Regions from separate parts of the Variovorax sp. YR750 genome, predicted to be linked through region 2. Evidence: riboswitches for the same ligand, from Rfam matches in the RefSeq annotation. Region 2 holds a riboswitch; each other region holds the start of a gene.
What was found. A riboswitch is a leader RNA that binds a small molecule or an ion and turns the genes downstream of it on or off. The one in region 2 is predicted to bind glycine.
Positions count from the first base shown of each region.

Region 1: it holds a riboswitch for glycine, as region 2 does, so the genes downstream of both, BMY35_RS31990 (D-amino acid dehydrogenase) here and gcvT (glycine cleavage system aminomethyltransferase GcvT) in region 2, are expected to answer to the same signal.
Region 3: it holds a riboswitch for glycine, as region 2 does, so the genes downstream of both, BMY35_RS25080 (ABC transporter substrate-binding protein) here and gcvT (glycine cleavage system aminomethyltransferase GcvT) in region 2, are expected to answer to the same signal.

Region 1 covers NZ_FOBJ01000019.1:127,517-138,075, reverse strand. The annotation lists gene rfbG (CDP-glucose 4,6-dehydratase) at 1-452, opposite strand, end outside; gene rfbF (glucose-1-phosphate cytidylyltransferase) at 449-1,222, opposite strand; gene BMY35_RS32010 (glycosyltransferase family 2 protein) at 1,326-2,801, opposite strand; gene rfbA (glucose-1-phosphate thymidylyltransferase RfbA) at 2,816-3,712, opposite strand; gene rfbD (dTDP-4-dehydrorhamnose reductase) at 3,732-4,622, opposite strand; gene rfbB (dTDP-glucose 4,6-dehydratase) at 4,619-5,695, opposite strand; glycine riboswitch at 5,814-5,913, shown strand; glycine riboswitch at 5,917-6,022, shown strand; gene BMY35_RS31990 (D-amino acid dehydrogenase) at 6,115-7,422, shown strand; gene BMY35_RS31985 (RtcB family protein) at 7,442-8,848, opposite strand; gene BMY35_RS31980 (FIST signal transduction protein) at 9,054-10,334, opposite strand; gene BMY35_RS31975 (PhaM family polyhydroxyalkanoate granule multifunctional regulatory protein) at 10,380-10,559, opposite strand, start outside.
Region 2 covers NZ_FOBJ01000007.1:242,217-252,775, forward strand. The annotation lists gene BMY35_RS16580 (TRAP transporter substrate-binding protein) at 1-376, shown strand, start outside; gene BMY35_RS16585 (TRAP transporter small permease) at 482-994, shown strand; gene BMY35_RS16590 (TRAP transporter large permease) at 1,006-2,298, shown strand; gene BMY35_RS16595 (AraC family transcriptional regulator) at 2,308-3,102, opposite strand; gene BMY35_RS16600 (MFS transporter) at 3,201-4,391, shown strand; gene BMY35_RS16605 (L,D-transpeptidase Cds6 family protein) at 4,473-4,976, shown strand; gene BMY35_RS16610 (hypothetical protein) at 5,076-5,630, shown strand; gene BMY35_RS16615 (YkvA family protein) at 5,704-6,090, shown strand; glycine riboswitch at 6,119-6,209, shown strand; glycine riboswitch at 6,222-6,328, shown strand; gene gcvT (glycine cleavage system aminomethyltransferase GcvT) at 6,343-7,551, shown strand; gene gcvH (glycine cleavage system protein GcvH) at 7,624-7,995, shown strand; gene gcvP (aminomethyl-transferring glycine dehydrogenase) at 8,050-10,559, shown strand, end outside.
Region 3 covers NZ_FOBJ01000013.1:111,500-122,058, forward strand. The annotation lists gene BMY35_RS25055 (M20 aminoacylase family protein) at 1-1,122, opposite strand, end outside; gene BMY35_RS25060 (M81 family metallopeptidase) at 1,149-2,651, opposite strand; gene BMY35_RS25065 (dipeptide ABC transporter ATP-binding protein) at 2,726-4,342, opposite strand; gene BMY35_RS25070 (ABC transporter permease) at 4,345-5,286, opposite strand; gene BMY35_RS25075 (ABC transporter permease) at 5,309-6,250, opposite strand; gene BMY35_RS25080 (ABC transporter substrate-binding protein) at 6,253-7,836, opposite strand; glycine riboswitch at 7,982-8,105, opposite strand; gene BMY35_RS25085 (hypothetical protein) at 8,272-9,063, opposite strand; gene BMY35_RS25090 (ABC transporter ATP-binding protein) at 9,119-9,757, shown strand; gene BMY35_RS25095 (oxidoreductase) at 9,767-10,559, opposite strand, start outside.

The sequences.
Region 1 (10,559 bases), on a different contig from region 2:
AGCGCCTCGCCCTCGCGGTAGCCCCAGACCCACTCCCGGTTGTCATAACACTTGTCGGTAGTGACGTTCACGACCGCTCGCACATTGCTGGAAGATCGCACGGCTTCCAGCAGGTTGATCGTTCCCATCACATTGGTGGCATAGGTCTCCACCGGCTCGCGGTAGGACTGGCGGACCAGAGGCTGCGCAGCCAGGTGAAAAACGATCTCCGGGTCGGCCTCTCGCAGCGCCTGCTGCACGGCATCGGCATCGCGGACATCGGCCGTGACGTGGCTCTTCAACACGCTGGCGACACGCGCCACCGAGAACAGGTTGGTCGACGTCGGTGGCGGCAATGCATAGCCGTGGACTTCGGCTCCCGACTTGTGCAGCCACAGTGACAGCCAGCCGCCTTTGAACCCGGTGTGCCCCGTCACCAGGACTCGCTTGCCCTGCCAGAACGAGCGACTCACGGCCACACCTTCCAGGGGGCGGCATTGCTCGCCCAGAGTTGCTCGAGATGCGTCTTGTCGCGCAGCGTGTCCATCGGTTGCCAGAACCCTGCGTGTTCGAACGCCATCAGCTGACCATCCTTCGAGATCTGTGCAAGCGGCTCGCCTTCCCAGCTGGACTGGTCGCCATCGATGTAGTCGAGGCATTTGGGCGAGAGGACAAAAAAGCCGCCGTTGATCCAGCCGCCGTCCCCTCGGGGTTTCTCGATGAAGCCTCGAACTGATTCCCCGTCTCGCTCGAGAGCCCCATAGCGGCCGGCAGGCTGCACGGCAGTTACCGTCGCCAGCCGGCCATGCGAGCGATGGAACTCGATCAGCTTGTCGATTCGCAGATCCGATACGCCATCGCCATAGGTGAAACAGAACGCCTCTTCGTCTTTCAGGTATTCCCCGACCCGCTTCAGGCGCCCCCCGGTAAGGGTCTCGTCCCCGGTATCGACCAGCGTGACTTTCCAGGGTTCAGCCTTGCGCTGATGTACGTGCATCTCGTTGCTGCGCATGTCGAAGGTCACGTCCGACATGTGGAGAAAATAGTTCGCGAAGTACTCCTTGATGACGTAGCCCTTGTAGCCGCAGCAGATGATGAAGTCATGGATGCCGTAGGCCGAGTACAGCTTCATGATGTGCCAGAGCACAGGCTTGGCACCGATCTCGATCATCGGCTTGGGCTTGAGATGCGTCTCCTCCGAGATTCGAGTCCCCAGTCCACCGGCCAGAATGACTGCTTTCATCGTTTTGAGCTAGCGATTCGAGAGAAAGAAAGAAAAGATCCCGGCGACCTCATGGTCGCCGGCATGCGGTGAAACACTGGCGCCCGGGCTCTTGCCCGGAGTGTCATGCGACAGGGGGAGGCTTCCTGAACAGACTGACCGCCTTGCGTGCCAGCCGTTTCGGAACATAACGCAACGAACCCATCCGCTGGGCTTCACCGAGGCTGTGCTCCAGTTGCGTGCATGCTTCCCGCCATGCCTGCGCCTGCGACAGCAGATCGGCCGTGTTGGCTGCAGCAGCGCTCAGATCATGATTCGTGCGACGCAGTGTTTCGGCGGCCTCATTGTGCGCACGTTGCGCATTCTGCCTTTCCGCCTCGACCTGCGCGCGCATGTCGTTCAAGGATGGCACATCGAAGGGAATTGCTTGCCCACCCGCGCCGAGCAGCGACGCCGACAGTGTTACCGCACCCGAAACGTCCTTCACGCCGAAAGGCGCTGCATCAAGGCTCAACGTGATGCCGTCGAAGCCGAATCGCCGTGGACGGAACGTATGGGCGGATGCCGGAGGCAGATGCGGCGCCTCGCGGTCGAACCATTGCAGCAACTCGGGGCTGTCCGCGACCGAAGCCCTGATGATCTGTCGCACCTCGTCTCGTTCTGCGGGATCGGTTTCGAGTATCGCGCCCAGATAGCGCTCCGTGATCGCCTTCCGGTCCAGCACCAGCGTGTCGTCATGGGGAAAGAGCGCATCCTTCGCGTGAAGAAAGGAGTCGGCGACATGGACCGGCGCAAGGATCATCTTGTCCGGCACGAACGGGTGCCGCCGATAACCGAAGGTCTCGTTCAGTTGCGAGAAGTCGCTCGCTATCGCGGTCTTCTTCTCCTTCATGAGCGTCGCAACGCCATTGCTGGCGTGCGAAAGGCCAGCGATGTTCATGGGCGTACTGATCGATAGATAGTTGCCGACCAGATATGCGAAGCCGAAGCCGGAGTAGATGTCGGGATAGACGTTCAGGAAAACGCGCCCTGTCGCCTCCCGATGTTTCGCGATCAGATCGCGGTGGATGGCCGAGCAATAGATCATCGGCAACGAGTCCGTTCCATCCTCGAACCGCATGACCTTGGCTATCTGGGAGCGCCCTTCGATCTCGGTGATCGTCCGCGACAGCGTGATGATGAGCAGGTTCGCTTCGCCTTCGATCCCGATCGTCGGCCACGTGTAGATGCCACGTTGCCAGCGCATTGCCTTGGCGCCGGTGCTCGAGGCAAGGCGATCCAGTTCGCGCAGCGCATAAGGCATGAGCCCATCGTCGTCGCCGAGCACCGTGACGTACTCGCCACGAGCTTCGCTCAAGCCGCGCTCCCAGTTTGCGCTCATCGCCAGAGGCCGTTCAGCAGGCAGATATCGCACGCGCGAAGATGCAACTGCTGCAACGATTTCGGCGACCTGGGCTGCCGCCGCCGGATCGCTGTTGTCGCAGATCAGGATTTCATAGTCGTCGAAATCCTGATCGAGGCACGTCGCCAGGGAATGGCGCAGGGTCTCGGGGCGGTTGCGCGTCGGCAGGACGATGCTGAACCGAGGTGTATTGCGCATTGGCTCCCTCGATATCAAGAGCGAACCTCTTCGCGCAGCAAGTGTTTCAGGTACTTGCCATAGCCACTCTTTGCCAACGGCGCCGCCAACTTTTCAAGCTGCTCGCCCGTGATGAAACCGTTGCGCCACGCAATCTCTTCCGGACACGCAATCTTCAACCCCTGCCGATGCTCCAGCGTCGCGATGAACTGCCCCGCTTCCAGAAGGCTGTCATGCGTGCCCGTATCGAGCCACGCATAGCCCCGCTGCATGATCTGCACGTTCAACTGATCGCGGTCCAGATACGCCTGGTTGACAGCAGTGATCTCCAACTCGCCCCGCGCACTGGGCTTCACCGCCTTGGCGATATCGACCACCTGGTTGTCGTAGAAGTACAGGCCGGTCACCGCATAGCTGCTCTTCGGCTTCAGCGGCTTCTCTTCGATGCTGCTCGCCTTGCCCTTCTCGTCGAACGCGACGACGCCATAGCGCTCCGGATCCTGCACGTGATACGCGAACACGGTGGCGCCGGATGCCTTTGCATCCGCATCGGCCAGCAGATGCACGAAATCGTGGCCGTAAAAGATGTTGTCGCCCAGCACCAGCGCACTCGGCGAGTTGCCGACGAACTTGTCACCGATGATGAAGGCCTGCGCGAGCCCGTCCGGGCTGGGCTGCACCTCGTACTGCAGATTGATGCCCCATTGGCTACCGTCGCCCAGCAGCTGCTGGAAGCGCGGCGTGTCCTGCGGCGTGCTGATGATCAGGATGTCGCGCATGCCGCCCAGCATGAGCGTGCTGAGCGGGTAGTAGATCATCGGCTTGTCGTACACCGGCAGCAGTTGCTTGCTGATCGCCAGGGTCGCGGGGTGCAGGCGTGTGCCCGAGCCGCCGGCCAGGATGATGCCCTTGCGTTGCGTCGTCTTGGTCATGTTCTTCTTCTCGTGAAGTTCAAAGGATCTCGCGCAGCATGCGCGAGACGCCTTCCTGCCAGGGCGGCAGGCGCAGGCCGAAAGTGGTCTGCAGCTTGGTGGTGTCGAGGCGCGAATTGTGCGGGCGCTTCGCCGGCGTCGGGAAAGCGCTGGTCGGCACGGCCTCGACGGCATTCGGCCCGGCCTTGAGTTCGACGCCAGCCTGCTGCGCCAGTTCGAGTACGAAGCGTGCGTAACCGTGCCACGTCGTTTCGCCGCCAGCAATCGCGTGATACAGGCCCGCCTTCGATGAATCCTGCAACGTGGCCCGGATCGCATGCGCCGTCACGTCTGCCAGTAGTTCCGCACCGGTAGGTGCCCCGAACTGGTCGTCGATGACGGTCAGCTTGTCGCGCTCCTTCGCCAGCCGCAGCATCGTCTTGGCGAAGTTGCCGCCGCGCGCTGCATACACCCAGCTGGTGCGAAAGATCAGGTGCTTCGCGCAGTTCCGCGCAACCAACTGCTCGCCCTCAAGCTTGGTCTGGCCGTACACGCTGAGCGGACCGGTCGCGTCGTCTTCCTTCCAGGGCTTCGTGCCACTGCCGTCGAAAACGTAGTCGGTCGAGTAATGAACCATCAGCGCACCGATCTTCTGCGCCGCTTCGGCCACCACTCCGGGCGAGGTGGCGTTGAGCTTGCGCGCGAACTCGGGCTCGCTCTCGGCCTTGTCGACGGCGGTGTGCGCCGCCGCATTGACGATCACGTCGGGTCGGACCTTCAGCACCGTGTCGGCCAGCTCCTCCGGCCGGCTGAAGTCGGCGTGGAAATCGGTGCTGTCGAAATCGAGCGCGACCAACTCACCGAGCGGCGCCAGGCTGCGCTGCAGCTCCCAACCGACCTGTCCGCCCTTGCCCAGCAGCAGCAGCTTCATGCCGCAGCCTTCGCGTTGCTGTCGTACTGCTTCTCGACCCACTCGCGGTAGGCGCCGCTCTGCACGTTGCGCACCCACTCGCTGTTCGCGAGGTACCACTCGACGGTCTTGCGGATGCCGGTGTCGAAGGTCTCGGCGGGCTTCCAGCCGAGCTCGGCCTCGAGCTTGCGCGCATCGATGGCATAGCGGCGGTCGTGGCCGGGACGGTCGGTGACGTAGGTGATCTGTTCCTTGTACGGCTTGCCGTCTGCGCGCGGGCGCAGTTCGTCGAGCAGGGAGCAGACGGTGTTGACGATCTCGATGTTGGGCTTCTCGTTCCAGCCGCCCACGTTGTAGGTCTCGCCCAGCTTGCCGGCTTCGAGCACGCGGCGGATGGCGCTGCAGTGGTCCTTCACGTAGAGCCAGTCGCGCACCTGCATGCCGTCGCCGTACACGGGCAGGTTCTTGCCGGCCAGCGCGTTGACGATCATCAGGGGGATCAGCTTCTCGGGGAAGTGGAACGGACCGTAGTTGTTCGAGCAGTTGGTGGTCAGCACCGGCAGGCCGTAGGTGTGGTGCCAAGCGCGCACGAGGTGGTCGCTGGCTGCCTTGCTGGCCGAATAGGGGCTGTTCGGCTCGTACTTGTTCTCTTCGGTGAAGGCCGGGTCGGTCTTGGAGAGCGAGCCGTAGACCTCGTCGGTCGACACGTGCAGGAAGCGGAAGACCGATTTCTGTTCGGCCGGCAGCGCGCTCCAGAAGCCGCGCACCGACTCGAGCAGGCGGAAGGTGCCGAGCACGTTGGTCTGCACGAAGTCCTCGGGGCCGTGGATCGAGCGGTCGACATGCGACTCGGCGGCGAAATTCACCACGGCGCGCGGCTTGTGCTCGGCCAGCAGGCGGTCGACGAGGGCGCTGTCGCCGATGTCGCCCTGAACGAAGATGTGCTTCGGGTTGCCCTTGAGCGAGGCGAGCGTCTCGAGGTTGCCCGCGTAAGTCAGTTTGTCGAGGTTCACGACCGGCTCGTCGCTGTTCGCGATCCAGTCGAGTACGAAATTGGCGCCGATGAAGCCGGCACCGCCGGTAACCAGGATCATGAAGTCCCCTATGGTTTTGGAACGATCGCCCTGCGGCAAATCAACAACAGGCGATTATCCATCGGGCTGACACGTGGAAATCGGCGGGTTGGCAGCCGCTCACGCCCCGCCTACAATCGTCCCCACTGCAGGAGAGCGGGCCACCCTAGTGGCCCTACCGAAGGCGCAAACTCCCATAAACGCTCAGGTCGGCCCCCACAAGGGCCTGTACTGCACCAACTGAAACGCCGTCTGGAGAGCCGCCACGCCATGTGGCGCACCGAAGGAGCAAACCCTCTGCGGGCGCAGCGGGTGAATCTCTCAGGTACCGAGGACAGGGGGAGCGGCAACTTGGACTGCGGTCGTCCGGTTGCTTTGCTATTCATTCGATAGCAATCACGCCCGCCGTTCAAGCGCTGCAACCTCAAAAGGTACTTGAAATGCGCGTGATCGTTCTCGGCGCCGGCCTGCTCGGCGTGACCTCGGCTTACTACCTCCAGCAACTCGGCCACGAAGTGACCGTGATCGACCGGCAGGCCACTCCGGCCGCCGAAACCAGCTTCGCCAACGGCGGGCAGATCTCCGTCAGCCACGCCGAACCCTGGGCCAACCCGAGCGCCCCCCTGAAGGTGCTGCAATGGCTGGGCAAGGAAGACGCCCCGCTGCTCTTCCGCATGCGCGCCGACATGCGCCAATGGCTCTGGGGCCTGCAGTTCCTGCGCGAATGCACGCCGGCGCGTACCCGTCACAACATCGAGCAGATCGTGCGTCTCGGCACATACAGCCGCTCGATGTTGCAACAGTTGCGCCGCGACACCGGCCTCAACTACGACCAGCGCACGCAAGGCATCCTGCACTTCTACACGACGCAGAAGGAGTTCGACGGTGCTCTCGAGCCCGCCGAACAGATGCGCGCCCTGGGCTGCGAGCGCCTGGTCATCTCGGCCGACGAGGCCGTGAAGCTCGAGCCCGCCCTCGCCCACATCCGTCCGAAGCTGGCCGGCGCCACCTACACGGCCGAGGACGAATCGGGCGACGCCAACCGCTTCGCCCGCGAGCTCGTGGGCCTGGCCGCCGCCGCGGGCGTGAAGTTCCTGATGAGCCACACCGTGACCGCGCTGCGCGAAGCCGGCGGCAGCATCGACCACGTCGAGGCCACCGACAGCGAAGGCCGCTTCCAGCGCATCCGCGGCGACGCCTTCGTGCTGGCGATGGGCTCGCTGAGCCCGCTGTACGCGGCGCCGCTGGGCATCCGGCTGCCGATCTACCCGGCCAAGGGCTACTCGGTGACGCTGCCCGTCAAGGACGCCTCGAAGGCGCACCAGGTCTCGCTGACCGATGACGAATTCAAGCTCGTGTTCTCGCGCTACACCTCGGCATCGGGCGACCGCCTGCGCATTGCCGGCACGGCCGAGCTCAACGGCTACGACCGCGACCTGAACCGCGTGCGCTGCGAAGCCATCGTGCGCCGCGTCGAAGAACTGTTCCCGGGCGCCGGCGACACCACGCAAGCCCAGTTCTGGACCGGCCTGCGTCCCGCCACGCCGAGCAACGTCCCGCTGATCGGCAAGACGAAGCTGCTGAACCTGTTCCTCAACACCGGCCACGGCACCCTGGGCTGGACGCACGCCTGCGGCTCGGGCAAGTCGATCGCGCGGATCGTGAGCGGGCTGGAGCCGGAGGTCGATTTCGCGTTCACGGGGATGCCTGCGCCCAAGCCGCGCATCCCGCAACCCGTACTGGGCTGACGAACCGGCAAGCCCTGAATCACGCCTTGAACGTGATCCAGGGCCTGAGCCGCACCGCGCAGTGGATCAGGCCTGCGCGCTCCTGCGCGTCGATCACCTCGCCGATGGGCTTGTAGGCCTGCGGCGCCTCCTCGATCCGGCGCTCCTCGCGCAAGGTCACGCACTGCCAGCTTGCCTGCTCGTCGACGGGCGCCGGCCGCATCGCGCGCACCTGCTGCCGACGCATCCGCCGGCCGGCGCCATGGCTGCACGACCAGAGCCAGTCTTCGTGCCCCAGTCCGGCCGCCAGATACGAGTAGTCGCCCATGGAGCCGGGAATCAGCGCCAGATCGCCCGCGTTCGCCGGCGTCGCTCCCTTGCGGTGGATATTCATGCCATGTTCCTGCAGCACGACGTTGTGCGGCACGTCCACGACGAGCCTCGACGACGTGGCACCCAGCAATTCCGCGAAATCCTTGCGTACCAGTTCGGCCAGGACGACCCGGTTTGCCCATGCGTAGCGCGCCGCCACGCCCATGGCCTCCAGGTATTCGTCGGCCAGCGGTCCCGCCAGGCCGTACAAGCCGCTTTTCGGATGACGCAGGCCCTTGGGCCATTCGTCGCGCGCACGGTCCATCCAGCGGCCGCCCACATGGAACCCGATGTCGCGCGAGCCGCTGTGGATCATCACGACCACGTCCCCTGCCTTCAGGCCGGCGCGATAGGCCTCGTGACGGTCCATCACATGGTCGACAACTTGCAGTTCCACGAAGTGATTGCCACTGCCCGGCGTGCCGAGGCAGGGGTCACGAAACACCTCGTGGCGGACGCCGGTGTACGCCTCGGGTGCATGCCGCGCGCTGCCGCCGAACGTCGCCAGGCCGATGCAGGCATCGAGTTCGGCCTGCATCCGGTCGCGGTCGCACGCCGACCATAGCCCGCCGTCCTGCACTGTCTCGAGGAATGCCGACGGCCCCACATCGAACAGCGCCCTGAATGCCGCCGTGTGCACCGGCACGTCACGCCCGTTGTCGAGCAGGCTGCGCGTGAGCCGCTCGACCAGCCGCGTCTTGTGCGGCGCCACCTGGTCGAGCGTGAGCCCGGTGGTCAACAGTCGCATGCCGCAGTTGATGTCGGTGCCCACCGCTGCGGGGATGACAAAGTCGGCATCGGTCGCGACAACGCTGCCGACAGGCGCGACAGAGCCCGGATGGAAGTCGGGCGTCGCACAGGCCTTGCACACGCCCCGCTCGCCGTCGGGCGAGCGCACGCTGGCAAAAGCCAGCAACTGATTCACCGCCTTTTCTTCCAGCGGAAGACTGGGCGGCAGGAGCACCGTGGCCTGCGAGGCCTCGTGGTGCAGGTGGTAGACACCGTCGCGGTAGTCGACGGCGATGCCAGCGCGCGAAAACGCGCGCTGAAGTCTGGAGAAACGAAGGTCGCTCATGGCTGCTGTTCCATTGGGGAAGCCGTGTCGGCTTCCTGCCTCGTCGCACTTTGCGTGGGGAGGCGAAAGAGATCGCCCGCGCATCGCTGACGATGCGCGGCTGGCTCTTTCTTGCAGCAGCAGAGATTCAAGAAAGCGGGCGGATTCTAGTGACGCATGCTTCCGTTGGAAACCCGCCCGTCGTTTTTTCGCGTCGGGTCTGGAATCAGTCGTTGGCGGTGAAAACCGTCAACACCCCGGTATACCCATACAGATGGTGCCGCGCGATCTCCCCCGCGGCGAAGAAACCAACCAACGGCACATCGCCCAGCGCATGCCGCACGATCTGCAGCTCCGCCCCCGGCGCGCCGAAGTGCGGCCCGCCACGGCCGGAGCAGCTGACATACACCGCGCCTGCGATGCGCCGCGCAGGATGCGGCGCGGCCTCGGCCTCGCCCGCCGCCACGGCGCGGGCGGTGGCCAGCGTCTGCTCCTCGGGCTCCAGCTCCTCGCGAATCTCCGCGCAGATGCGCATCAGGTCGGCGCGCGCTGCCTGCGCGTTGCGGCGGCAGAAGGTGAGCCGCATGCCGGCTTCGGCCGTGTCGGCAATCGCGATGCCGCGCCGCGTGGGGTCGAGTCCGATGATGTGGCGTACCAGCACGTCGGCGCCCAGGTCGCCGGTGCGGCGGATGCCATCGGCGCCCGCATCGGCCAGGCCGACCAGGGTGTTGCGCACCGCATCGATGGCCTCCTGGGGCCGTTCGAGAGACACCTGCAGGTCGGCCAGCAGCACGTCGAGCGCCGGCTCGCCGTCGAGCTTCAGCAGCAGGTTGCCATCGGCCTCGGTGATCTCGCGTTCGCGCACCGCGCCCGAGCGAAGCGGCTGGCAGCCCTGGGTGACGCGCGACACCAGCCGTACGCCCTCGCCGAACACCACGCCCGACAGGCCGCCCGAGAACACTCCGCCCGCCGCGCCATGTCCGCGGATGTTGCCGTTGCCGCCGATGGCGAACTGCAGCGCGCCGCCGCGCCCGGAAGACAGGCCGCCGAACAGGTAGCCCGTGTCGGTGCGGCCGGCCATCTCGCCGATGAGCTCGGCCAAATCGGGCGTGGCCGGGTCGGCGTGCACCAGCGCCGTGTGCGCCTCGAAACCGCTCATTTCCGAATTGCCCAGCGGCGCCACGCCGGAGAACACGCGGTACTGGTCGCTCGGCAGGGCGCAGAGCATGAGGGTCATGCCGGGTTCGTCGAAGTACTCGGCGTTGTTGGCCGACACGCCGATGCCGACGGTGCCCGACCAGTCGGTCACCTCGGGCAGCTCCGCGCTCAGGTGGTCGAGGATGTCCTGCGCGTCGCTCGCGTAGTGGTCGGTGATGTAGAGCAGGCCCAGCGTCGGCGACGAGGCGTAGTCGGGCAGCGCCATCTGCGCCCGCAGCTGGGCGAGCACGAGGCCCGCCGCCATTCGCCATTGCGGATGGGTGGCATGGCCGGAGGGAAACAACTTCATGATGCGTGCCAACCCGTTCTTCAAGAAATGGATGTGTGTATGACGTCAGCGTCGCGCGGAGGTTCGCTTGCGCGCGGCGGTCGACGTCCTTTTCTTCGCGGCCGGTGCCGCGGCCTTCTTCGCAGCGGCGGCGGGCTTGCGGGCCGCCGCCGGCTTGCCGATGACCGAGCCGACCGCGTCGGCCAGCGGCTGGGCCATGGCCGGCACCTTCAGCTGGGCCGCGTC
Region 2 (10,559 bases):
AGGCACCGTCGACGGACAGGAGAACCCGATTCCCGTGATCCTGGCCTCGAAGTTCTCGCAGGTGCAGAAGCACCTCTCGCTCACGGGCCACGTGTACTCGCCGGCGCTGCTGCTGCTGTCGCCGAAGGTGTGGAACAAGCTGTCGGACGCCGACAAGAAGGTGTTCACCGAAGCCGCGAAGAAGGCCGCCATCGCCCAGCGCAAGAAGGTCAACGACGACGAGAACAACGGCATCGCCCAGCTCGAGAAGGACGGCATGAAGGTCACGCGCACCGTCGACGGCGCGGCCTTCCGCGAGGCGCTGAAGCCGGCGTACGTTAGCTACGCCAAGGAATTCGGCGCGGACAACATCAAGAAGATCACGGACGTCAAGTAAGCCGCGAGCTGGTTACGGCCGGCTTTCCGGCAACGCGCCCGGTACGCACGCGTGCGCCGGGCGCTTCGTTTTTCTTCTTCGACAAAACACAGAGAACAACTCAAAGTGCAAGCCTTCGAGCGCTACTTTCTCGCCGCCAACCGCTGGGCGCTGATTCTTCTGCTGGCCGCCATGTCGGTCATCATCTTCACCAACGTCGTGCTGCGCTACACCACCAGCCAGTCGCTCGAATGGGCCGAGGAGGTGTCGCGCCACATGATGATCTGGCTCACCTTCCTGGGCGCCGGGCCGGTGCTGCGCTACGGCGGGCACATCGCGGTCGAGAACCTGCAGGACGCGCTGCCCCGCCCCGCCGCCGTGGCGCTGCGCATCGTGGTGGCCGGGCTGCTCTTCGCCTTCTTCGGCTTCATGGTCTGGTACGGCTGGCTGTACATGCAGCGCACGATGTTCCAGCTCACGGCCGTCACGCAGATTCCCTTCGCCTACATCTACAGCGCCATGCTGTTCGGCGGCGTGCTGCTGGTCGTGCACTGGCTGCTGGTAGTGCGCGGCTACGTGATGAACCGCGAGTTCGCGTCCGACGCGCACTTCGACGCCAACGCCAGCGCGTCGCTGTAAGGAGAACGGCCATGGATGCAAGCCTCGTTCTCATCGTTTCCGCCTGCGTGTTCCTGGCCATCGGCGTGCCGGTGGCCTTCGCGCTGGGCCTTTCCACCGTCACCACGCTGATCCTGGCGGAGAACTACCCGCTGATGGTGCTGCTGAAGGAAACCTTCACCGGCATCGACAGCTTTCCGCTGATGGCCGTGCCCTTCTTCATCCTGGCGGCCGAGCTCATGAGCGGCGGCTCGCTCACCGAGGTGCTGCTTCGCTTCGCGGGCCAGTTCGTGGGCCACCGGCGCGGCGGGCTGGGCTACACCAACGTGGTGTCGCTGACCTTCTTCTCGGGCATCTCGGGCTCGGCGCTGGCCGACGCGGCGGGTCCTGGGTCGATGCTCATCAAGATGATGGACAAGGCCGGCTACGACCGCTCCTACGCGGCGGCGCTCACGGCCTCGACCGCGATCGTGGGGCCGATCATTCCGCCCTCGATCATCATGATCATCTACGCGCTGCAGGACGAGACGGTCTCGGTCGGCACGCTGTTCGCCGCGGGCATCCTGCCGGGCATCCTGATCGCGGTGGCGATGTGCCTGGTGAACTTCCACGTCTCGAAGAAGCGCAACTACAAGGGCGACGGCCAGACGCCGCCGCTGCACGAGATCCTGGTGACGACGTGGAAGGCGATTCCCGCGATCCTGCTGCCGGTGGTCATTCTCGGCGGCATGCGCGCGGGCTGGTTCACGCCCACCGAGGCATCGGTGGTGGCGGTGTTCTACGCGCTGGTGTGCGGCAAGTTCATCTACCGCACGCTCGAATGGAAGGCGCTGCCGGACATTCTTTCGCGCTCCGCCCTGCTGTCGGCCTCGGTGCTGATCATCATCGGCCTGTCGGCCTCGTTCGCGTGGATTCTCACGATCGAGGGCATTCCGCAGCAGATGGCCGAATGGCTGATCGGCATGAACCTCTCGCCGTGGATGTTCCTGATCATCGTCAACGTGTTCCTGCTGCTGTTCGGCATCTTCATCGAGCCGCTGCCGGGCGTGATGGTGCTGGCGCCGATCCTCGCGCCGGTGGCCGTGAAGCTGGGCGTCGATCCGGTGCACTTCGCGATGATCGTGATCTTCAACCTCACGCTGGGCATGATCACGCCGCCGGTGGGCGGGCTGCTGTTCGTGACCTGCAACGTGTCGAAGGTGCCGATGACTGCGCTGGTGAAGGAGCTGGTGCCGTTCCTGTGGGCGCACGGCGCGGTGCTGCTGATCCTGACCTTCGTGCCGGCGCTGAGCACCTGGCTGCCGCACACGCTCGGGTTCAAGTAGCGAAGCCGTTCAGCCGGACCGGTGCAGGTACTGGCTCGGCGGCACGCCGAGCGTGCGTCGGAACATGGCGGTGAAGGCGCTCGGGCTCTCGTAGCCGTGCGCCAGCGCCACCTCCAGGATCGACGCGCCCGCCGCCAGCCGGGGCAGGCTCAGCAGCAGCCGCGCCTGCCGGCACCAGGCTCCGAAGTTCATGCCCGTCTCGCGCTGGAACAGGCGCGCGAGCGTGCGGCTGTTCATGTGCAGGCGCAGGGCCCAGTCGTCGAGGGTGGCGGGCAGCGAGGGGTCGCGCACCAGTTCCTCGCACAACGCGGCCAGCCTTGCATGGCGCGGCATCGGCACGTGCAGCGAGAGCGCGGGCGCGGCCTCCATCTCGTCGAGCAGCAGTTCCATCACGCGCTCGTCTCGGCCGCCCGGCGCGTAGTCCAGCGGCAGCGACACGGCCGCGACGATCAGCGCGCGCAGCAGTTCGCTCACCTGGATCACGCGGCATTCGCCACCCAGGTCGGCGCGCATGCCCGGCTCGACGAAGACGGTGCGCATGCGCACCTCGCCCGCCATGCGGATCTGATGCTCCATGCCGCCGGGCACCCACACGCCGCGCCCGGTCGGCACCACCCAGCTGCCGGCCGCGGCGCTCACCAGCATCACGCCCGAGATCGCGTGGATGAGCTGCCCGCGCCGGTGCGTGTGCGGCGGGATGAAGGCGTCGCCGACAGGGTCGGTCGCCAGCGCCGCGACGGCGCGCGGGGTCGACTCCCCTTGCTCGGGACGCAGGTTGATCGCTGCCTGGGCCGGTTTGTCCATTTCTCGACGACGCTTGAGGATTCGTAGCAAGAACATCTTCTCACGGCTTTCTACGATGCTTTTTTCCTCCCTCCCTGCAAACGAAAGAAGCATTCGTCATGAACAAGCGCCGACTCGGGCTGCTCACCGGCACCCATGCCGTCAACGATCTCTACCAGGGCCTCGTGCCCGCGCTGCTGCCCTTCATGGTGCTGGAGCGCGGCTACAGCTACACGGCCGTCAGCGGCCTGATGCTGGCGGCCACCGGCCTGTCGAGCGTGGTGCAGCCGCTGTTCGGCCTGTACGCCGACCGCCACCCGCGCAGCTGGCTGGTGCCCACGGGCTTCCTGGTGGCCGCGCTGGGCGTGGTGCTGGCGGGCATCAGTCAGAGCTACCTGCTGACCTGGATCGCCATGGTGCTGTGCGGGCTGGGCATCGCGGCCTACCACCCGCCGGCCACGGTGGCTGCGCGCGCGGCCGGCGGCGGCTCGCAGAAGGCGATGAGCGTGTTCTCGGTGGGCGGCACCATCGGCGCCTCGTTCGCGCCGGTGCTGGCGGCCACGGTGGTGGGCAACGGGAGCCTGTCGCACAGCTACCTGCTGGGCCTGCCGGCGCTGGCGATGGGCGCGGTGTGGTTCGCCGCGAACGCGCGGCGCGGCGCGGCCTCGGACAGCAGCGCCGCGGCAGCCCGGAAGGCCGGCGACCATCTGATGAAGCCGCACAACGACTGGCGCGCCTTCGCGCTGCTGGTGGCGACCATCGTGGGCTGGTCGATTCCGTACGTCACGGTGCTGTCGATGCTGTCGCTGCGCATCACGCGCGACCTGCACGGCTCGGCCTTCCAGGGCGCGGCGGCGCTCACCGCATTCACGGCCGCGGGCGCGGTGGGCACGCTGCTCGGGGGCTGGCTGGGCGACCGCATCGGGCGCATGGGCACGATCCGCGCGGGCTACCTGCTCGCGCTGCCGTCCCTCGCGGGCATCGTGCTCGCGCCGACCGCCGGCTGGGCACTGGCCTGCACCGGGCTCTTCGGCCTTTGCATGTTCCTGCCCTTCGCCGCGCAGGTGACATTGGCGCAGGACTACCTGCCGCGCAACCCGGCCACGGCCAGCGGCATCGCGCTGGGGCTGGCGCTGTCGGTGGGCGGGTTGGTGTCGCCGCTCTTCGGCATGCTCTCGGACGCGCGCGGGCTCGGCGTGACGCTGACGACGGTGCTGTGCGTGCTGTGCGCCGCGGCGGTGATGGCGCTGCGCCTGCGCAACCGGACGCTGCAGGCCTTGCCGGCGGAAACCGAAGGGGCTGCCGCCTGAATACGGGTCCCGGGGGCCGGTCGGCCCCACGCATGTTCGCTGCCAGAATCGGGCGACAACCGACAAGGAGGGGACTGCGCCATGAATCGATTCCTGAGCTGCCTGACAAGCGGCGTGACAGGCAGCGTGATGGGCAGCGTGATGGGCGGCGCATTGCTGGCACCGGCCGCCTTCGGCGCCCCGCCCGCGGCGCCCGCCACGCAGGCCGCCCCTGCATCGGTGGCGGCAGCGCCGGTGGATCCCGCCGCCGGCATCCGCGAAGTCGAAGCCGCCGTGCGGGCCTGGGCCGCAGCCTGGTCCGCGCGGGACGTGGCGCGCTACCTTGCCGCCTATGCGCCCGACTTCGCCCCGCCGCGCGGCCAGGACCGCAAGGCGTGGGAGGCCGACCGCCGCGCGCGCATCGAGGACAAGGCCGTCATCAACGTGGGCATCGAGAGCCTCGTCATCAGCGTCCAGGGTCAATCGGCCACCGCCACCTTCGAGCAGACCTACAGCGCCGACAAGTTCCGCGAGAAAGGCCGCAAGACGCTGGAGCTGCAGCGCATGGGCAACCGGTGGCTCATACGCAAGGAAAGCGCCGGCTGAAGACCGCCGCGGAATTGCCCCTGTAAGCCAAACGGTTCATGGAGATGTCACTACTTGCAACGATGCTGCAGCCCTCGATTCCCGAAAGCTGTGGCTGCCATGTTTCCCACCAAGACCGACAAGGCGCGCGACGAACTTCAGGGCGGACAGCGCACGCTCAGCCAGCGCGAACGCGCCCTGCTGCTGATGGCCGACGGCCGGCGCTCCCTTACCGACTTCAGCCCGCTCTTCTCCAACCGGGATGAGGCCGAGCAGGCGATCCAGGCGCTGATCGACAAGGGCTACCTGCAGAGCCCGAAGGCAGCGGCAGCGGCCGCCCCGGCGGAGCCTCCCGCGCAGCCCGCGCCCTCGCCCATCCCCGCCGCCCAGCCGATCCAGGTGGCCACCTCGGCCGACACCTTCGACGGCAAGCGTTCGCTGGCCACCACCCGCATGTTCCTCTTCGACATCTGCGAGCGCATGTTCGTGCGGCGCGACCCCAAGTTCGCGCTGCAGATGCGCGACGCGCTGCGCGAGGCGCGTGACCGCAACGCCATGCTGACCATCGCCGCGCTGATGCTCACCGAGATCGAGAAGAGCGCGGGCGTGGAGCGTGCCGAATCGCTGCGCGAGCGCATCGACCGGCTGCTGCCGCCGGCCGAAGTCGTGCATTGACGACAAAAGGGATACGCGAGATGCCCGGCCGGGGCTGTGACACCATCGCCGGGTGAACTCGCCGCCTCCCGCAATCCCCCTGTCCGGGCGCCTTCGCAGCTGGGCGAAGCGCCTGAAGCGCGACGGCGTCACGCTCTGGTTCGCCGGCAGGCACCCGTCCACCCCATGGCATGCCAAGGCACTGGGCGCCTTCGTGGTCGCCTACGCGCTCAGCCCGATCGACCTCGTTCCCGACTTCATTCCGGTGCTGGGCTACGTCGACGACGTTTTGCTGCTGCCGGGGCTGATCTGGCTCGCCATCCGGCTGATTCCCCCCGCGGTGCTCGCGGATTGCCGCGCCAGGGCGGACGAATGGCTGCGCGAGCGCGGCGCCAGGCCGGTCAGCCGCTGGGGCGCGGCCTTCGTCGTGGCCGTGTGGGCCGCGGCCTGCTTCGGGGCGTGGCGTCTTTGGTCGGGATAGCGCGAAGGGCCCGCGCGATCCACTACACTTCCCGGGGTCAGGAGAGAGCCCCGCGTGCCGGGGCCGCCGAAGGCGCAGGGACTTCCCGAACGCTCAGGCAAAAGGACTGACGAGGCGCCGGTGAAAGCCGGCGTTTCCTTGCTGGAGAGAGGCCGTTGCCCACGGGCGGCGGTCCACCGAAGGAGCAAACCCCGATCGTGGGGCGAATCTCTCAGGTAAAGCGGACAGCAGGGGTGGCCCATGGCTTGCGTCATGGATTTCGACTGCCCTTTGGAGTGCCCCGTGGCTGCTTCTTCCTCCGCTACCCCCGACGCCCAGCTTCTCAAGACGCCGCTGTACGACCTCCACCTGGAACTGGGCGCCCGCATGGTGCCCTTCGCCGGCTATTCGATGCCGGTCCAGTACCCCGCCGGCCTGATGGCCGAACACAAGCACACGCGCGACGCGGCCGGCCTCTTCGACATTTCCCACATGGGCCAGCTGCGCCTGGTCGGGCCCGACGCGGCAGCCGCCTTCGAGACCCTGATGCCCGTCGACGTGATCGACCTGCCCGCCGGCAAGCAGCGCTACGGCCTGCTGCTGGACGACGAGGGCGGCATCCTCGACGACCTGATGTTCTTCAACGAGGGCAACGGCTCGATCTTCGTGATCGTCAACGGGGCCTGCAAGGTGGCCGACATCGCCCACATCCAGCAGAAGATCGGCTCGCGCTGCGAGGTGCGCCCCCTGCCCGACCACGCGCTGCTCGCGCTGCAGGGCCCGCAGGCCGCGGCCACGCTGGCGCGGCTGTCGCCCGGTGTCGAGCGCTTCGTGTTCATGACGGGCGGCGCTGTGCAGATCGGCGGCATTCCGGCCTTCGTCACCCGCAGCGGCTACACCGGCGAGGACGGCTTCGAGATCTCGGTGGCCGCATCCGACGCCGAGCGCCTCGCCCGCCTGCTGCTGGCACAGCCCGAGGTCAAGCCCGTCGGCCTGGGCGCGCGCAACTCGCTGCGGCTCGAAGCCGGCCTGTGCCTCTACGGCAATGACATCGACACCACCACCACGCCGGTCGAGGCCTCGCTCAACTGGGCGATGCAGAAGGTGCGCCGCACGGGCGGGGCACGCGAAGGCGGCTTCCCGGGCGCCGCGAAAATCCTCGCCCAGCTCGCCGCGGCTACCGCGGGCGCCGCCGGCCACACCGACCACGACACCCTGAAGCGCAAGCGCGTGGGCCTCGTCGCCCTCGAGCGCATTCCGGTGCGCGACGGCACGGTGCTCCAGTCTTTCGAGGGCCAGGACATCGGCCTCGTCACCAGCGGCCTGCTCGGCCCCACGGCCGACCGCTGCATCGCCATGGGCTACGTGGCCACAGCCTTCGCCGAGCCGGGCACGCGCGTGCAGGCCATCGTGCGCGGCAAGCCGGTGCCGATGGAGGTCTCGACCATGCCTTTCGTGCCCACCCGTTACTACCGGGGCTGAGCGCCGCCCAGTCAGATCGACCGGCTAGGCTCTGCACCCCGATCCATTTTTTCCACGAGGAGTTTTTCCACCATGAGCATCAAGTACACCAAGGACCACGAATGGGTGTCGGCCGAGGGCGACGCAGCCACCGTCGGCATCACCGTGCATGCGCAGGACGCGCTGGGCGACGTGGTCTTCGTCGACCTGCCTGAAGTCGGCAAGACCTTCGCCCAGGGTGAAGTCGCCGGCGTCGTCGAATCGGTCAAGGCCGCGGCCGACGTGTTCATGCCCGTGTCGGGCGAGATCACCGAGGTGAACGAAGCCCTGCGCGCCGATCCGTCGCTCGCCAACAGCGACCCGCTGGCCGCCGGCTGGTTCTTCAAGGTCAAGCTGAGCGACCCCGCGCAGCTCGACGCCCTGCTGGACGCGGCCTCCTACGACAAGTTCGCCGCCGAGTCCTGATCCGCTGAATTTTTCAGCAGCACCTTTGTTCTTTCCCTCCGAGCCTTCACCGCCATGCCGACGCCCGCCCTTCCTTCTTTGCAAGAACTAGAGAACGCCGAAGAATTCCTCGCCCGCCACATCGGCATCGACGCGGCGGACGAGGCGCGCATGCTGCCGGCGATCGGCTCGGAGACGCGCGCGGAGCTCATCGACGGCATCGTGCCGGCGGCCATCCGCCGCGCGAAGCCGATGCGCCTGCCCGCGCCGGTGACCGAAGCCGACGCGCTGGCCGAGCTGAAGGCGATGGCGTCGAAGAACAAGGTGTTCCGCAACTTCATCGGCCAGGGCTACTACGGCAACCACACGCCGGGCGTGATCCTGCGCAACATCCTCGAGAACCCCGCCTGGTACACCGCCTACACGCCCTACCAGGCCGAGATCTCGCAGGGCCGCATGGAAGCCCTGCTCAACTTCCAGACGATGGTGTGCGACCTCACGGGCATGGCCATCGCCAACGCATCCATGCTCGACGAAGCCACGGCCGCGGCCGAGGCGATGACGCTCGCCAAGCGCAGCGTGAAGAGCAAGAGCAACGTGTTCCTGGTCTCCGGCGACTGCCATCCGCAGACCATCGAAGTGATCAAGACGCGCGCCGCCCCGTTGGGCATCGAGGTCAAGGTCAGCACCGTGTCGGAAACGCTGCCGCACCTGATGGTGAGCGGCGCCTTCTTCGGCGTGCTCGCGCAGTACCCCGCAACCACCGGCCACGTGCACGACCTGCGTCCGCTCGCGGGCCACGCGCACCAGTGCGACGCGGCATTCATCGTCGCGGCCGACCTGCTGGCGCTGACGCTGCTTGCGCCGCCCGGCGAATGGGGCGCCGACATCGTCTGCGGCACCACGCAGCGCTTCGGCATGCCGCTTTGCAACGGCGGCCCGCACGCCGCCTACCTGGCCTGCCGCGACGAGTTCAAGCGCTCGCTGCCGGGCCGCCTGGTGGGCGTGAGCGTCGACACGCACGGCCAGCCCGCCTACCGCCTCGCGCTGCAGACGCGCGAGCAGCACATCCGCCGCGAGAAGGCCACCTCCAACATCTGTACCGCGCAGGTGCTGCCGGCCGTGGTGGCCAGCATGTACGCCGTGTACCACGGGCCCGACGGCCTCACCCGCATCGCCCAGCGCGTGGCGGCGCTCACCGCGGTGCTCGCCAAGGGCCTGTCGCAGATGGGCCGCGAGCCGGTGAACGCCACCGCCTTCGATTCGCTGACCATCCGCACCGGCGAAGACACGCAGTCGATCATCGAGCGCGCGCAGGCCGCGGGCGTCAACCTGCGCCAGCGCCTGCAGCAGCACCTGGGCATCTCGCTGGACGAGACCAGCACGCGCGCCGATGTCGAAACGCTGTGGGGCCTGTTCGCGCCCGCCGGCACGCAGGCGCCGCGCTTCGACGATCTCTCGGGCAGCACCGTACCGCTGATTCCCGAGGAGCTGCGCCGCACCAGCGCATTCCTCACGCACCCGGTGTTCAACACGCACAAGAGCGAGACGGCGATGCTGCGCTACATCCGCAGCCTGTCGGACAAGGACCTCGCGCTCGACCGCAGCATGATCCCGCTGGGCAGCTGCACGATGAAGCTCAACGCGACCAGCGAGATGATCCCCATCACCTGGCCCGAGTTCGCCAGCATCCACCCCTTCGCGCCGGCCGACCAGCTGCAGGGCTACGCCCAGCTCGACGCCCAGCTGCGCGCCTGGCTGTGCGAGGCCACCGGCTACGCGGGCATCAGCCTGCAGCCCAACGCGGGCTCGCAGGGCGAGTACGCGGGCCTGCTGGCCATCAAGTCCTTCCACGAGGCCAAGGGCGAGGGCCATCGCAACATCTGCCTGATTCCCTCCTCGGCGCACGGCACCAACCCGGCCAGCGCGCAGATGGTGGGCCTGCAGGTGGTGGTGACGGCCTGCGACGCGCAGGGCAACGTCGACATGGACGACCTGAAGCGCGCCTGCGAGAAGCACAGCGCCAACCTGGCCGCCGTGATGATCACCTACCCCAGCACGCACGGCGTGTTCGAGACCCGCGTGAAGGAGCTGTGCGAGCTGGTGCACGAGCACGGCGGACGCGTGTACGTCGACGGCGCCAACATGAACGCGCTGGTCGGCGTGGCCGCGCCGGGCGAGTTCGGCGGCGACGTGAGCCACCTGAACCTGCACAAGACCTTCTGCATCCCGCACGGTGGCGGCGGCCCCGGCGTGGGTCCGGTCTGCGTGGTGGAAGACCTCGTGCCCTACCTGCCGGGCCATGCCACGGCGGGCGTGGCGTCGAACGGCGTGGGCGCCGTGTCGGCCGCGCCGCTGGGCAACGCGGCCGTGCTGCCGATCAGCTGGATGTACTGCCGCATGATGGGCGCCAAGGGCCTGCAGGCCGCGACCGAGACGGCCATCCTCAGCGCCAACTACATCAGCGCGCGACTGAAGGACCACTACCCCACGCTGTACGCGAGCCCCAATGGGCACGTTGCGCACGAGTGCATTCTCGACCTGCGCCCGCTCAAGGACACCAGCGGCGTCACCGCCGAAGACGT
Region 3 (10,559 bases), on a different contig from region 2:
GTTGAAGTCGTAGCCGGGGTTGTGCACCATGCAGCTGCCGTGCTCGCCCGGGGCGCCGTTGCCGATGCGCAGGTAGCTGCCGGGACACTTCTCGAGCATGAACGCGAAGTCTTCGCTGGCCGTCACGGCCGGGCCTTGCGGCTCGACGTGCGCATCGCCCACCAGTTCGCGGCCGATGCGGCGCGCGAACTCGGTTTCTTCCGGCGTGTTGACCAGCACGGCGTAGCCCTTGCGATAGTCGATGTGCGCCTTAACGCCGAAGCTCTCGGCCTGCGCGTTCACGATGGCCTTCAGGCGCTTCTCGATCAGCTCGCGCACCTCGCGGTCGAGCGAGCGCACGCTGATCTCGAGCGTGCAGGTTTCCGGAATCACGTTGTTGGCCTGACCGGCATGGATGGCCCCCACGGTGACGACCGACATCTGCTGCGGATCGGCGTTGCGCGACACGATGGTCTGCAGCGCCATCACGATGCTCGCCGCCGCCACGATGGGGTCGGCCGTGCTCTGCGGCCTGGCGCCGTGGCCGCCCACGCCGGTGAGCGTGACGGTGGCGTAGTCCGACGAGGCCATGGCTGCGCCTTCACGGAACACGAGGTCGCCCTGGCGGCGCCCCGGGGAGTTGTGCATGGCATAGACCGCATCGCACGGGTACTTCTCGAACAGGCCGTCCTCGATCATCCTCGCCGCCCCGCCCATGCCCTCTTCCGCCGGCTGGAAGATCAGGTTCAGCGTGCCCGAGAACTCGCCGTGCTGCGCCAGGTACTTCGCCGCGCCGAGCAGCATGGCCGTGTGGCCGTCATGGCCGCAGGCGTGCATGATGCCGGGCCTTCCACTGCGGTACGCGAGCCCCGTCTTCTCCTCGATCGGCAGCGCGTCCATGTCGGCGCGGATACCGATCGAGCGCGTGCCGCTGCCGCGCTTCAGACGCCCCACAAGGCCTGTCACGCCAAGGCCGCGCTCCACCTCGTAGCCCCAGGCCTCGAGGCGCCCGGCGACCAGGTCGCTGGTGCCGAACTCCTCGAAGCCGAGCTCGGGGTTCTGGTGGATCTGCCGGCGCACCGTGACGAATTCGGCGGCGTGCCTTCTCATGTATTCGAGGTAGTGCTGTGCGTTTCGTGGCATCGCGTGCTCCGTATGCAGGGAAAGGCTCAGGGCCGCAGCGCCATCGTGGCCGGCAGCCGCGTCCACGGCAGGTCGGCCGGGTCTGCCGCCATCGGGCCCGAGGCCTTGGCCACGAGGATGCTGCTGGCGATGGGCGCGAAGTCGGCGCGGAAGTGCACCGAGCTCTTGTTGACCAGCACCTTCATCGCCTCGGGTTCGATGCCCAGGTAGCGGAAGAACTCGCGGTCGAGCATCTGGCTCTTGCCGCTGGCCACCGCGATGCGCACGCCGTCGATCTCCAGGCAGGCGCTGGGGCCCAGCGAGACCACGCCGCCGCGCGACATCGGCCCCTTGCCTCGCACCTGCCCGTCGCTGAGCGCGGTCACGGTGAACGTGCCTTCGACCGGCGCGTCGCTGAACCGTCCGCCCCAAGTCGGCACCGAGGCGCCGAGCGCGATGCGGATCCGCGCGCCCACGCCGGCCTCCTGCGCCGCCGCCGCGGCGGCCGGATCGAACATCAGGCCCAGCGCCACCTGCCCCGGGTAGCGTTTTCCCGCGCCTTCGGCCAGCAGCGCGTGCAGCATGCCCGTGGTGTTGCTGTCGGCGCCCGCGCCGGGGTTGTCCTGTGTGTCGGCGATCACGACCGGCCGGCTCTCGCCTTCCGCCAGTTCGAGCGCGCGCGCCACGGCCATGCGCGGCTCCAGCACGTCGAGCCGCCACTGCGAGCGCGGCTGGTCGATGCGTTCGTACAGCGCGGCCACCGCCGCGCCGGCGTCATCGCCATAGCCCCAGACCACCGGGCCGCATTCGGCGATGTCCGCGGCCGGGAAGCCGGTGGCAAAGCTCAGCACCGCTCCATGCTTCGCGTCGAGCTCCTTCAGCAGCCGGTACACCGAGGCCGCCGGCTCGATCATGGTCGACTGCACGTTCAGCGGCAGCAGGAAGCCGAGCCGGCGCGCATGCAGCGGCTCGCGCGAACCGCGCGCCATGCGGCGCTCCAGCAGCGTCGCGGCGAGCCGGCCGGTGTCGGCCATGTCCACGTGCGGGTAGGTGCGGTAGGTGGCCAGCGCGTCGGCCTCGGCCAGCATCTGCGCGGTGATGTTCCCGTGCAGGTCCAGGCTCGCGACGATCGGCACTTCCGGGCCCACCAGCTTGCGGATGCGCGCGATCAGCTCGCCCTCGGGGTCGTCGAGATGCTCGGTCACGGCAGCACCGTGCAGGTCGAGGTACACCGCGTCGACGCCGCCGCCGGCCAGCGCGGCCGCCAGGTCTTCGGTGATGGCCGCCGAAATGCGCTCGAAGGCGTCCTGCGTCACGTGGGCCGAGGGCGTGGCGCCGGCCCAGGCCGAAGGCAACAGCGACCAGCCCTTCTCGCGCGCGGCGTCGATGAACCCGCCCACCGGGATGTTGCGGCCGGCATAGGCCTCGACGATCGCCTCCCCGCGCCGGTACGGCGGGAAGCTCGACCCCGCATTGAACGCGGCCCAGTCGGCCTTGCTGGGCGCGAAGGTGTTGGTTTCGTGCTGGAAACCTGCGATGAAGACTTTCATGGATTCCTTGTCGTGGGTGAAGCGATGAGAGAAAGAAAGCAGCAAAGAAAGAAAAAGCAGTGAATTGCCCGGCCTCAGCTGCGCGCAAAGGCGAAGTCGCGGCCCGGCGCCGCAGCCAGCAGTTTGCGCGTGTACTCGTGCTGCGGTGCGAAGAACACATCCCTGACCTCGCCGCGCTCCACGATCTCGCCCTGGCTCATCACGATCACGCTGTCGCAGATCTGGCTGGCCACGCGCAGATCGTGGGTGATGAAGAGGATGCCGATCTTCAGCCGCTGCTGTATCTCGTCGAGCAGCCGCAGTATCTGCGCCTGCACCGACACGTCGAGTGCCGACACGGCCTCGTCGGCGATCAGCACCCTGGGCTCGCAGGCCAGCGCGCGGGCAATCGAGATGCGCTGGCGCTGGCCGCCCGAAAACTCGCTCGGGTAGCGGCGCAGCGCATCAGGCGACAGGCGCACCAGGCGCATCAGCTCCTCGGCGCGTGCCCAGGCCTCGCCATGCGGCACGCCGAAGTTGACCGGCCCTTCCACGATGGAAGCGCCCACGGTCTGTCGCGGGTTGAGCGAGCGGTACGGGTCCTGGAAGATCACCTGCACCGTGCGCCGGAACGGCGACAGCGCGCGCCCCATGGCATGCGCCACCGAGCGGCCGTCGGCGAAGATGTCGCCCGAGGTCGGATCGATCAGCCGCGCGATGCAGCGCGCCACGGTCGACTTGCCCGAACCCGACTCGCCGACGATGCCCACGGTCTCGCCGGGCCGCACCGCAAGCGAGACGTCGCGTGCGGCATTCACCGTGCGGCGCTTGCCCGGCCAGCTTCCGGTGACGTAGGTCTTGCAGATCTTCACCGCGTTGAGCAGCGGATAGGCATCCGCCACGGGCGGGCGCTGGTGCGCGCGGAGTTCGGGCACGGCGTCTAGCAGCATCTTCGTGTACGGCTCCTTCGGCGCAGTGAGCACCGCGGTCTTGTCGCCCTTCTCGATCATGGCGCCGAGCTGCAGCACCACCACCTCGTCGGCGATTTCGGCGACCACGCCGAAGTCGTGCGTGATGAAGAGCACCGCCGTGCCGTTCTCGGTCTGCAGCTCGAGGATGAGCTTCAGGATCTCGGCCTGCGTGGTCACGTCGAGCGCGGTGGTCGGCTCGTCGCAGATCAGCAGCGCGGGCTTCAGGATCAGCGCCATCGCGATCACGATGCGCTGCCGCTGCCCGCCCGAGAGCTGGTGCGGATACGAGGCATGGATGCGTTCGGGCTCGGGCAGCCGCACGCGCGCCATGATGTCCAGGATCTTGCGCCGCCGCTCGGCCGCGCCCATGGTCACGTGCTGCGCCAGCATCTCGTCGATCTGCGCGCCGCAGGTCATCACCGGGTTGAGCGCGGTCATCGGCTCCTGGAACACCATGGCCATCGACGGGCCGCGCAACTGGCGCAGCCGCCCCGGCGTTGCCTCGAGCAGGTTCTCGCCCTGCAGCGCGATGGTGCCACGCACGGGCGCGAGCCCCGAGGGCAACAGCCCCATCACCGCGTTGGCGATGACCGACTTGCCCGAGCCCGATTCGCCGAGCAGGCAGACGATCTTGCCGGGCGGCACGTCGAAGGAAATGCTTTCGACCGCATGCGCGCGGTCGCCGCCGCGCGGCAGCGCGATCGCAAGGTCGCGCACGGAAAGGACTGGTTCGTTCGCCATGCTCATCCTCCGCGCTTGTTGAACTTGGGGTCGAGCGTGTCGCGCAGCCCGTCGCCGAGGATGTTCACCGCCAGCACCGTGAGCGCCAGGAAGATCCCCGGGAACAGCACGTTGTGCGGGTACTGGTTGAACTGCGCACGGCCCTCCGCCATGATGTTTCCCCAGGTCGCCATGTCCGCCGGCAGGCCCACGCCGAGGAACGACAGGATGGCCTCCACCAGGATGGCCGAGGCGCACACATAGGTCGCCTGGATGATCAGCGGCGCGATCGCGTTGGGCAGTATGTGCCGCACCAGGATCTTCCAGGTCGGCGTGTCGAGCGCGATGGCAGCCTCCACGTAGGGCTCTTCGCGCACCGCGAGCACCACCGAGCGCACCAGCCGCGCCACGCGCGGTATCTCGGGCACCGCGATGGCCACCACCACCGTGGGCAGCGTGCCGCCGAAGAGCGCCACCAGGCTGATCGCGAACAGGATGCCCGGGATGGCCATGACGCCGTCCATCAGCCGCATCACCACGCTGTCGATGCGGCGGAAGTAACCGCCCATGAGCCCCACGAGCATGCCGAACACCACCGCCAGCGCTGCCACCGCGATGCCCACTGTGAGCGACACACGCGCTCCGTACAGCGTGCGGCTCCAGATGTCCCGCCCCAGGCTGTCGGTGCCCATCACGAAGAGGTGCTCGAAGGTGTCGCCGGCCAGGCTGTTGAACTCGCCGCGCGTGCCCGGAAGGATGTTGGCGCTGCCCGGATCGATCGCGGTCGGGTCGATGGTGCCCAGCCACGGCGCCAGCAGCGACGTGACCACCAGCAGCACCAGCACGCCGCCGCCCGCGCGCACCGACCAGTTGGCCAGGATGCGCCTGAACAGCGAGCGACGCCTCGGTGGCGGCAGAGCCTCGGCCCTCGCTTCGGGAGCAAGGGCAATGGATGAATCGGTCATGCTTTTCTTTCCTCCTTGCGGTTCAGTAGCGGATGCGCGGGTCGAACACCAGGTAGCTCAGGTCGATCAGGAGATTGACGAGCACATAGACGACCGAGAAGAACAGCGTGATGCCCTGGATCAGCGGAAAGTCGCGCGAAAGCACCGCGTCGACCGTGAGCTGGCCGAGCCCCGGAATGGCGAACACCGTCTCGGTGACCACCACGCCGCCGATGAGCAGCGCGATGCCGATACCGATCACCGTGACGATGGGGATCGCCGCGTTGGCAAGCGCGTGTCGCATCAGCAGGCGCTTCTCGGAGATGCCCTTGGCGCGCGCCGTTCGGATGTAGTCCTCGGTCATGGCCTCGGCCACCGCCGCGCGGGTCACGCGGGCGATCAGCGCCACGTAGATGATCGACAGCGTGATCGACGGCAGGATCAGGTGCTTCAGCCACAGCAGCGGCCCCTGGCTCAATCGGGCATAGCCCTGCACCGGCAGCCACTGCAGGTGCAGCGCGAAGATCCAGATGAGCACGTAGCCGATCACGAACGCGGGAATCGAGAAGCCCATGACCGAGAAGCCCATCAGCATGCGGTCGAGCCAGCCGCCGTGCCGCCATGCGGCGATCACGCCCAACGGCACCGCGATGAGGATGGTGACCACCAGCGTCACGGCCGCCAGCGACACCGTGGCCTCGATGCGCTGGCCGATCAGCTCCATCACCGTCTTCTTCATGAAGTACGACTCGCCCAGGTTGCCCTGCAGCAGTTGCACGCTCCAGTGGAAGAACTGCACCGGCAGCGACTGATTGAGCCCCAGCTGCTCGCGCACCCTGGCGATGTTCTCGGCGGTGCCGGCGTCGCCCACGATCGCGGCGGCCGGGTCGCCGGGCGCGAGCCGCAGCATCAGGAACACGATCAGCGCGACGATGACGAGCACCGGCACGGTCGAGAGAATGCGGCGTGCAAGAAAGAGCAGCATGCTCAGTTCTTCTTCAGGTTCCAGAACACGCCCACCGGCGAGCGCACCACGCCGCTCACCACGCCCTTGCTGTAGGCCGTGAGAGGCTTGTACTCGCCGATGGGGGCATAGATGCCGGTGTCGTACACGCGCTGCTGGATGGCCGTGGCCAGCTCCTTGCGCTTCGGCTCGTCGGCCGTCGCCAGGAACTGCGACTTGAGCTGCTCCAGCTTGTCGTCGGTGGCCCAGCCGAACCAGCCCTTCTCGCCGTTGCCCGTGAGCGGTGCGAAGAACATCGGGTTCATGTTGTCGGCGATGCCCCAGCCGGTGATGAAGAGGTTCCAGCCGCCGTTGGCGACCGGATCCTTCTTGGCACGGCGAGTGACCAGCGTGGGCCAGTCCATCGACTGCATGTCCACGTTGAAGCCGGCCTGCTTGAGCAGTTGCGCCATCACCGGCGGAAACTTGTTGAGCACCGCGAAGTCGGCCGGAAACATCAGCACCACGGGCTTGCCGTCATAGCCGGCTTCCTTCAGCAGCGCCTTGGCCTTCTCGAACTGCGGCTTGCCGGTGAAGTAGCCGGCCTTGTCCGACGCAAGGGCGGAGCCGCAGGGGTAGATCGACACGCAGCCGCTGTAGAGCTCCTTGTGCACCAGCTGGGCGCGCATCAGGGCGTCCTGGTTGATGGCCATGATGGCGGCCTGCGCGATCTTCGGGTTGTCGAAGGGCGGGATGAAGTGGTTCAGGTGCAGCGCGAACGAGCCCTTGGGCACCGGGCTGTCGAGCGTGATGGCGGGGTTGTTCTTCAGCGCGGTGTACTGCTCGGAAGGCACCCACTCGATCATGTCGACCTCGCCGTTGGCGAGCGCATTCGCCTGCGTCTGCGCGTCCTTCAGGATGATCCATTCCATGCGGTCGACGTACACGTTCTTTCCGCCGGCCGTGCCCGAGGGCGCCTCGGTGCGCGGCACGTATTTGGTGTTCTTCAGGTAGACGACCTTCTCGCCGGGGCGGTACTCGTCCTTCTTGAAGATGTAGGGGCCGGAGCCGGTGGCGTCGTCAATCTGCTTGTCGGCGGGCGTGGCGGCCACGCGCGCGGGCATGATGAAGGGCGGATTCGACGAAGGCTTGCTCAGCGCCTCGAGCACCATGCCGAAGGGGTCCTTGAACACCAGCCTGAAGCTGCCGGCGTCGACCGCCTCGGCCTTGTCGAGTGCGGCGAACATCTTCTGGCCGAGGCCATCGCGCTGGCCCCAGCGCTTGAGCGACGCGATGACGTCTTCCGAGGTGACGGGCTTGCCGTCATGGAAGGCCAGGCTCTTGCGCAGCGTGAAGGTCCAGGTCTTGCCGTCGGCGCTGGTCGTGTACTTGTCGACCATCTGCGGATGCACCTTGCCCTGCTCGTCCACGCCAAAGAGCGTGTCGTAGACCATGTAGCCGTGGTTGCGCGTGATGAAGGCTGTGGTCCAGATCGGGTCGAGGATCTTCAGGTCGGACTGCGGCACGAGGCGCAGCACCTTGCCGACGTCCTGCGCGAAGGCAGCAGCCGCGGCGGCGGCCAGCAGGACGCCCGCGAACAGGGCTTTCAGTTGTCGTCTCTTCAGCATGGGTCAGTTCTCCGGTTGAAAGAAAGGGAGGGACGCGGACACGCGCGACGCCAGAGCACACGGGGCTGCACGGCGTCCTTGGAAACAGGTCATGAAATGAAGCGGCTCCAGAAGCGAACAAGGCCACGCCGTGCACGAAGCACGGAGTGGCCCTGCTGTCCTTTAGCCTGAGAGATTCACCCCGCGCGCGAATCGCACGAGGCTTGCCCCTTCGGCGGCCGCCCTCGGATCCGCGAGGATTCCGGGCGGCGCTCTCCAGCGTTTGAAAAATCCAGTCTTGGTACCTGAGCGTTCTGGGCTATCGCCTTCGGTAATGCACTAACTCGAAGCATCGAGCCGGCATTTCTCCTGGATGCATCTGTCCAAGCAGTTTGCGTGCCATGCGGCGCCCGCGCACGGTGCTCTTCTTCTCTTCTTTCTTCTTACTGCGTCGTGTTACTGCGGCCCGCCGCAGAAACCCGCGCGCTCGGTGGTCTTCGCGGTGAACAGCACGCGCGTGGTGGTCGCGGCGCTGCGCGGCTCGTTCTGCGGCCACTCGGTCTGCACCCAGGTGTATTGCCAGTCGTAGGGCGCGCCGGGCTTGAATGTCTCGCCGTAGGCGATGCGCAGGCTGCCGAAGCTCTCGTCGTGGCAGTGCTTCGAGGTCTTGTATTCCTTCTCGCTGAAGCAGGCGCGGATCATCTTGGAGCACGAGAACGGGATGTCCTCCTGTACCGCCTTGCCGCCTTCGAGCGGCACGAAATCGGCGGTGTCGAACGAGGCGCCGCCGCCGGAGTAGCCCTCCGACACGGTCTGCAGCACCGCAACCGCCCACTTGCCTTCGGCCAGCGGATAGAGCGCCGGCGCGAGCGAGAGGCGCGCCTCGGACCGGCTGGCGTCGTTGTCCTTCTTCAGGGCCTGCGCATAGTCGGAGAAATCATGGAGACGATCGAGCTGCCAGCCCTTCGCGTCGCCGGCATCCCGCCTGACGCGCGCCATGGCCAGCGGCTCGGTGGAGAGCACCACGTAGTTGCCGGGCGCGGCGTTGCGCGGACGGTAAAGGCCCAGCTGCTGCGCGTTGCAGGGCTGCGGCAACAACGCGCACAGGCGCGTGCGCCATTGCGCGTCGAGCGAATCGGGCTTCTTCACCGCATCGAACACCTGCGCCGACGGCGCGGAAAGATCGGGAGCGGCAAGCACCGGGGCGGCGAACGACAGCAGGGCGAGCAGGCACGGCAGTTTTCTCATGGAGCCGGATGGTAGCCACCGGCGGGGCGCCTGGTTGATAAAGTCGCACGCGACCATGAATCCTTCTTCTCCCGCCCTTCTCCGGATCGACGCGCTGAGCTTCGCCTACCCCGACCAACCGCCGCTGGTGTCCGGCTGGAATGCATCCATCGGCCCGGGCGTCACGCTGCTCTACGGAGATACCGGCACCGGCAAGTCGGCGCTGCTCCGGGTGATCGCCGGCATGCTGCCCGCTTCTTCCGGCCGGTTGACGGTGGCGGGAGCGACCCTCGACACCGCGCCCGAGGCATACCGCCGCCAGGTGTTCTTCGTCGACCCCGTGACCGACCGCTTCGACCAGCTCACGGCCCGCGAATGCACCGCTTCGCTCGCCGAGGGCGACGCGGGTTTCGACGAAGCGAAGTGGCAGGCCATTGCCGAGGGCTTCTCGCTGGCTCCGCACCTCGACAAGAAGATGTTCATGCTCTCGACCGGCTCGAAGCGCAAGGTGTGGATGGCGGCCGGGCTCGCGTCGGGCCGGCCGCTCGTGCTGCTCGACGAGCCCACGGCCGGGCTCGACATGCCGTCGACGCGCTGCCTTTGGAGCACGCTTTCCGGCTTCGATGGGCAGCAGGGCCGGGCAGTCATCGTGGCCAGTGCGGCGCGCATCGACACCGTGCCGCTCGCGGCCACCATCGAACTGCCCCTCGCCTGAAGCCCGTCTTCAGGTCGCGTCGAAGTTCGTGCTGCGGCTCACGGACTCCCAGGCTTCCATGTCCTTGAGCATCGCCTGCGCATGGGCGCGCACCGCGTCGACCGAATCGTCGCCGAGCTGCAGGCGAAGCGGCGTGTGCTCGGCGTCCAGTGCCTTCTCGATGGCCACCGCGGCCTTGCGCGGATCGCCGGCCTGCGTGTTGTGCATGCTGTGCGCGAACTCGCGGGTGGCGCCCACCACCGGCTGGTAGGCCTCGATCACGGGCATGTGGCGCATGCCGCTGCCCGCGAGCTGGGTGCGGAACTGGCCCGGCTCGACGATCAGCACCTTGATGCCGAAGGACGCCACTTCCTGCGCCAGCGCTTCCGAAGCGCCCTCCAGCGCGAACTTGGAGGCCGAGTAGGCGCTGAAGCCCGAGAACGACAGCTGCCCGCCCAGGCTGGAGATGTTGACGATGGCGCCCGACTTCTGCGCGCGCAGCACCGGCAGCGCGGCGCGGGTAACGGCCATGGCGCCGAAGAAATTGGTGTTCATCAGCGCGCGCAGTTCGGCGTCGGGCGTCTCCTCGAGCGCGCCGACCACGCCGTAGCCCGCGTTGTTGACCAGCACGTCGATGCGGCCGAAGCGCTCGACCGCGGCCTGCACGGCGGCTTCGGCCGCGCCGGCCACGTCCACGTCGAGCGGCGTGGCCAGCACGCGGTCGGGCGCCAGCGCCACGAGGTCGGCGAGCCGGGCGGCGTCGCGGGCGGTGGCGACGACGTTGTGGCCCTGCGCCAGCGCATGTTCGGCGAAGGCGTGGCCG